DNA from 2 places in the Corynebacterium hesseae genome. Region 2 is predicted to be linked to the other one. Evidence: predicted binding sites of a transcription regulator. Region 2 holds the regulator's gene; the other holds the start of a gene.
What was found. The regulator LexA, encoded in region 2, represses DNA repair genes until DNA is damaged. The targets are predictions, from matches to a motif close to CGAACANNTGTTCG.
Positions count from the first base shown of each region.

Region 1 (3,387 bases), 220 kb from region 2:
CTTCCAGCGTTGCCGTGACTTCGGGGGCGACCTGGGCATTATGAAGGTGGTCAAGGCCCGAGCGCGTGAGATCGCTGATGCGCTGCTCGACGACATCCGGTGCCCCGGAATCGGCAATGATCTGGGCCATGCGGGCAATATCTGCGGGATCCTCCGTCTGGCCGATGAGTCGGCGAAGCTCCGCGGCAGCAGCGGGATCAGTGGTATCCGCACGTTGCAGAGCCAATGACAAGAGGACCGTGCGCTTGCCCTCGCGCAGATCATCACCGGCGGGCTTGCCAGTAATTGCTGGGTCACCAAAGACCCCCAACAAATCATCGCGGAGCTGGAATGCGACCCCGATGTCTTGTCCATAGCCGCGGAAAGCGGCAACAAGCTTTTCGGGTGCTCCTGCTACGGCTGCGCCCAAATGCAACGGGCGCTCGATGGTGTACGCGGCGGTCTTGAAACGGTTTACTGAGTCCGCCAACGTTGCATCCTCGGAGCCTTCCGCTTCGAGGCAAATATCCAGCATTTGCCCGCCGATAACCTCGCGGCGCATCGCCCGCCACGGCGCCCGAGCGCGCGCGAGCGCCTCGGGGCTCAGGCCGGAATCCTGGAGCATGTCCTCGGCCCAGACCAAGGCCATGTCGCCCACAAGGATGGCGAGAGACTGCCCGAAGAAGTCAGCGTCACCGCTGAGCCCGAGCTCCCGATGGCGAGCGGCTACGCCACGGTGGACGGTGGGATTGCCGCGCCGGGTATCGGAAGCATCCACGATGTCATCGTGGATGAGAGCACAAGCCTGGATGAATTCTAGGGAAGAAGCTGCGCGGAGCATCGCCTGCGGGGACTCCGTGCCCTCGAGCCCATGTGCGCCGATAAAACCTGCCCACGCGTAGAGAGGGCGGATACGTTTTCCGCCGTCCAGCACGAAGGATTCCAAATAGGAGATCGCGTTAGTCACCGGGGAACCGATGGACGCGATGGCGTCGCGCTGACTATCTAGGAAAAGCTCGAGCTCCTCGCGTACGGCTACGGGGATATCGTCCAGGGAAGGTATTTGCGGAGTAGTCACGCCTGCCACTCTACCTGGGCAGGCTCACGGATTAGACGCCAGGTTAAGCGGTACCGGCTGGTGCTAGCGGCACAGCTGATTGCAGGATGGCGAAGGGGCGTGAATCGGCGGGGTAATGGAGCTGGCGAAGGAAGTCACTAAAGCCCATTTTGCGGTAGAGGCCGAAGGCGGAGTTGGCTTCATTGGGAACCTCCGGTGTGGAGAGCAGGATGTAGCGGGCGGGGAGGTTCCAGGCCAGCGCTTCGAGCAGTGCACGGCCCAGACCGTGGCCCTGTGCCTCGGGTACTACGTGGATTTCCGCCAACTCAAAATAGTTGTGGAGAACCTCTTCTTGCTCTGGGGTTGCGCCGCCGTTGTTGGAGAGTGCTCGGCGGAGTTGCTTATCCCACCAGGTATCAGGAGAGCCTAGAAAGCCGTAGGCAAAGCCGGTGATGCCGTCTTCGGAGGTGGCCGCCACGCAGGAAAACCCCGGACGTATGAGATCCCCGCGCCACCGCATGATGGAGCTGTTGCGTACTGAGGGGTCGTAGTTCATCGCTGCAATATAGATATCCACCAAGTGCGGGAGGGCAATGGCGAACTCTTGGGGGCTTAGGCGGCGCAGCGTGTAACTCACATGTCTAATAACAACAGATTCTTGCGGTATGTGAAAGCAGGCGGCGAACCCATTCCGAGCAAAGTTGATGTGCATGTTCGAAAAACGTGGAGAAGTTCAGTAAAACTATTGTCAATTTCGAACATGTGAACTAAAATTAGCGGTGGATGTAGGAAGGCGGCTTTAAGGTGAATCGCGTCAACAAACAACGACAGAAAATCAGCAACACAGTCTCTATTGACAAGCTCAGGAAGAAGCCCAAGGGGGAGAGGTCATGGCACAGGTAATCTCAGCAACAGCAGCGGCGCGGAGCCGTAACCGGGAGGCGTTGCAGTGCGTACGCCGCGATCGTTTCGTGGGTCAAGCGTTGGATTTGTTGGTGGACGCGCGCCAGAGCGCAGCGGAGGGGCGATTCGCGGACGCTTTGGAAATGGCCTATCGCGCCTCGCTGCGCGCTGCCGGGGCTCGGGTAGCGGCGTCCACGGTGTCACGTCGCCGGCGCTTGCCTACCTCCGCTTGGGAGCAAGTGGCGCTCATCGGTCCGGCTGATGCGCAGTGGGCAGCGGAGTTTAAGGACTACTCGCGTGTGCGTTCGCGAGTGGCATCCGGACTGGATCCGGTCCCTGATCCTGATACGGTCTATCGCTATGTGGCGCTTGCCGCCCGCTATGTGGATGCGACTGAGTCTGAGCTGGGCTTCGGTGGTCTCGCGGCTTAATGCGGAGCGCGGGGTCACAGTAGTGGGGCGTAGTGCGTTTAAAACGTGTGGACTGTCTTTGCGGGAACTATCTCGCTATCCTTGACGTTATAGAGGTAGTAATCCTATTTCCCAGTTCCACTACCTAAACCCAACCCACTACGGAGGACGCTGTGGCCCTTTCTGAGCACGAACAGCAAGCGCTGCGTGAAATTGAGCAGTCGTTGCTGGCCAATGATCCTGATTTTGGTGCGTCGGTGTCCGGTGAAACTTCTTTCGGTGCAAACTCGGGCGCTATCACTCTCCGCGGAGTTGCCTTGATTGTTGTCGGTCTCTGCATGATGGTGGGCGGAATTGCGTTGGCCCAGCAATCCCTGTGGTTTGTGAGTCTCTCGGTCCTCGGCTTCCTAGTTATGTTTGGATCCGGCGTCTGGATGCTGCGCGGGAACTCGGAGGATTCTCTGGTTACAGTCGGTGCGCAGTCGTCCACTCGGGATCGCGGCAAGCAATCCAAGAAGGGTGGTAGCGACGTTGGGAGCCGCCTCGAAGACAATTTCCGTCGTCGCTTTGAAGGCCGCTAAGCGCATAAGCGCATAGGCGCCTAAAGGCCGGTCCGAAGAGCCCTCCGCTTTAAAATCAGCGGAGGGCTCTTTTAATGCGGTGACCTAGGGCAGGATGGCTTCGGCCATTGCGTAAAGGGTTTGCGTTGCGCTGCTGAGCTTTTCCGGTGAGCCGTCCGCCAGTTCAGAGGCTCGGACGATGGCCGCATTGAGCAACGAGATATCTACTGAGGAAACTCCGGGACAGAACTCGTCAACGATGGAGGCGAAGCCGCCATGTGGTTTTTGTACTTCCTCGTCAGCAAAGGCTTGGGGGAAGTGCTGTGCGGCGGTCATCAAATGGCCGTGTGCACTATGAATGAAGAGATCGAGCGTGGCGTCGACATAGGCGTGGATGCGCTTCTTAGCTTCCGGGGAGGCTACCTTCATGGCGGCCTCGAGCTGCTCATTCCACGATTGGGTGGCCTGAATAAGCAGC
Region 1 covers NZ_CP137211.1:1,863,814-1,867,200, reverse strand. The annotation lists gene R3O64_RS08725 (polyprenyl synthetase family protein) at 1-1,057, opposite strand, end outside; gene R3O64_RS08720 (GNAT family N-acetyltransferase) at 1,101-1,673, opposite strand; gene R3O64_RS08715 (SAV_6107 family HEPN domain-containing protein) at 1,927-2,370, shown strand; gene R3O64_RS08710 (DUF3040 domain-containing protein) at 2,523-2,930, shown strand; gene R3O64_RS08705 (TetR/AcrR family transcriptional regulator) at 3,015-3,387, opposite strand, start outside.
Region 1: R3O64_RS08715 (SAV_6107 family HEPN domain-containing protein) is a predicted target of LexA. The motif match lies at 1,792-1,805, and genes of this name have one in related genera.

Region 2 (3,387 bases):
GTTGCTGGCTAGTGAAAGAGCGATCGGGAGACTATTCGACACAATGCTGAATTGCCCGGCCGAGTAGCGCTGGCCTATGAGATCGGCAAGCGCATTCGTGGTGGTTCCGGCATCGAGAAAGATGCTGCCGCCGTCGGGAAGCTGCTCCAGTGCGGCGCGTGCGATTGCCATTTTGGCGCCCGTGGCCGAACGTTGGCGAGTATCAAGGGTGAATTCGGCGGTCTGGAAGGATTGGGAGGCGACTGCACCGCCATGAACTCGGTGCACAACTCCCTCTCGGTCCAAGACTGCGAGATCGCGGCGAATCGTCTCAGCGGTGACATCGAAGCGCTCGGAGAGCTCGGTGACATTGACTCGTCCTTCTACAGCGGTCAATGACGCAATTTGTCGGCGACGCTCTTCTGCGTACATGGTTCCTCCAAATGAAGTCTGCCTGTGGTGGTCACTGCGCCCGCCGGTGAAGGAAAACGGGGCTGGGGCATGTGAACGAAAAGAACAACGGATGTTGTGTCGATACTTCTATTGTCCCACTGAATGCGAACAAAACGGAACTAAACAAAGAAAAGCTCACATCGAACGCGTGCCTTAGTCACTAAAACCTACGGTTGTACTGCAAGTATCCGAATGTGTGATCTCGGACGCTAAAACGGTCGAAATCGGGCATGTACACACACAAGGGGGTAAAAAGAAACAATCCCCCAGTCCGGTTCGCCCGCACCGAGTGGGTGATTGGTGTGGAGCGGGGAAGGCCTGAGGGAGCGCTGAGGTGGATGGTTTCTAGAGTTTGCGGAACACGGATACTACTTTGCCCATGATTTCGGCTTCATCGCCCTTGATGGGTGAGTAAGCGTCATTGTGGGGGAGGAGCCATACACCGGAGGAATCTCGGTGAAATTCCTTCACGGTCGCTTCTTCGCCATCCAAAAGTGCGGCTACGAACTCGCCTTCTTCTGCAACAGACTGCGAGCGAATAATAACCCAATCCCCGTTGAGGATTCCTGCATCCTGCATTGAATCTCCCACGACTTGCAGCATATATAGTTCGCCGCTGCCTAGGATTTCACCCGGCATGGGGAAGTAGGCGTCGATGTTCTCCTCGGCGGTGATGGGGGAACCAGCAGCAATGCGGCCCACAACAGGAATGTAGTTTGGGGTGGCGGCGTCTTCGGGTGCGTCAGGGGTGGAGGTTCCCGATGGTGCGATTGCCTGCCCGGTCTTTCGTCCGGGCTTTTTGGGGTCGTCGGCGCCGGGGAAATGGCGCACATCAACAGCTCGTGGCTTGTTTGGATCGCGGCGAAGGAAGCCCTTCTCTTCCAGCTGCTTTAACTGATAGGCCACGGACGAGGTGGACTGGAGGCCTGTTGCGTCACCGATTTCGCGGATGCTTGGCGGATAGCCGCGCAACATTACGGCGTCATGGATTACTTCCAAGATGCGGCGTTGGCGAGGGGAAAGTGAATCGAGGGAAGGGTGGTCGCTTCGCTTCGGATTGCGGGCCATTCTTGCTCCTAGGAACTGTCGGGATGTGCAGAGTTGATGTGCGCGGCTTTGGCGTGCCGGACATAAGTGGGAGTGGGCTGCTGGTGATACTTCCGCTTCCCTTTTTAGCACGGAAAGAAAAAATGTTCGACTAACGCCGCCCGAGTGTGGACAAATATTCGAAGGCCTGCTATAAATCGAACATACACACCAAATCGAACGGTTGATCGAAGGTGATGTTCGAAGATGTCGGGCTTGGTTCGTACACTTCGGGCATTGTCTCAATGAATAAGGAAGACCTAGAAAGGAACCGTCATGGCTATCGCATTAAACAATGCCTCTGTACTGCGCGGGGTGGCCCTCGAGAAGTCTAGCAATCGGACTGTGCTAGTGCCGCCAGCGGCGGTCTGGGATCCCGCTCAGTCTCGGTCGCTCACGTCTGATGCCCCGCGCAACCTTCCATATGGGCCGTCTCGTGTTCGAACTCTTGCCGTAAACGATAGAACACAGTGCCGTCCAGAAATTCCGGTGAATTCCCAGGTTTCGGCCGCCGGGGCAACATCGGGCAGCCGTCGTAGTCGGTCGAACGTAGGTAACTATGTGCTCGGAGCAGTCTTTGGCGCCGCGGTATTCATCGGCACAGTATGGGGTGGCCTCAGTATCGATAGTGAGGTTGACAGTGCGAGCACCTCTTCGACCACGACGGTCGTGTCTTCGCGCTAGAATTCCTTGGGCCAGCAGCATGTGCGCATTGGTCGAAAGGAAGGATACGGCACTGTGTATTGCCCGTTCTGTCACAACGAACAATCACGCGTTATTGACTCGCGCGTAATCGACAGCGGAACCTCGATCCGGCGGCGTCGCGAATGCGCCGCGTGCAAAGGTCGCTTCACCACCATCGAGAAGGCAGTCTTGTCAGTAGTCAAGCGAAATGGCTTGGCTGAGCCTTTCAGTCGCGACAAGCTGATCCGAGGCGTCAAACGCGCATGCCAGGGGCGCGACGTTAGCGATGATGCTTTGAAGAAGCTCGCTCAAGAAGTTGAAGAGACCGTGCGCAGTCACGGCTCCTCGCAAGTCAACGCCAATGACATCGGCCTTGCCATCCTGGAACCTCTGCGAGATCTCGATGAAGTGGCCTACCTGCGCTTTGCGTCCGTGTATAAGTCTTTTGAAAGCGCCGACGACTTTGAATCAGAAATCCGCCTCATGCGTCGGCGCGACCGCGATAGCTTTTAGCGTAATTTATCCACTGCCTTTTGGATTCTCCTCAAAGACACCGCGTGGGCAGTGCCCAGGCGTTGTGCGAAGAGCGATACGCGCAGTTCCTCAATCATCCAGTAGATGTCTTTAACCTCTCGCGTCTTTTCGCGGCCAGGAGGCAGGGAACGCAACCGATTGGCCACATAGGCTTTGGCCTCGTCGACGTCTGCCTGCCGGTCAGCATCGCGGTCCGGATCCACGTTCATTTCCTCAAGCCTGATGCGCGCGGCCTGGATATAGCGCGGTAAATGGCGCAGATGTTGGATTCCGTGGACGGTGATGGCGTGCGCGGGCAACAGGAAATTGAGCTGGGCCCGAATATCATCGATGGCCGGCCCCTCCCAGTGCTTCAGCTCAGCATCCAGATTGGAATACTCTGCCAGGCCTGGCGCAATTGCAACGACTGCCTGGCGCACTCTGCCCGGGACCTCCGGTTTGACCGCGTTGAGCAATGCATTGAAGTCACCGGGGGTGCGCACGGGGCCGCCCTTTTCCATCATGATGTCGCGTACTGCGGCAACCCGGGCATCACTGACAAGTCCTTCCGCCCCGCCGTGGGGGTAGGAGTCGACGGCTACCCGCTGCTGTAGAGGAAGCCCTTTGACCATCTGCTGCGTATTCACCGTAATTTCCCGGAGCAGCAAGGTT
Region 2 covers NZ_CP137211.1:1,644,062-1,647,448, reverse strand. The annotation lists gene R3O64_RS07700 (DeoR/GlpR family DNA-binding transcription regulator) at 1-411, opposite strand, end outside; gene lexA (transcriptional repressor LexA) at 778-1,500, opposite strand; gene nrdR (transcriptional regulator NrdR) at 2,257-2,715, shown strand; gene hrpA (ATP-dependent RNA helicase HrpA) at 2,712-3,387, opposite strand, start outside.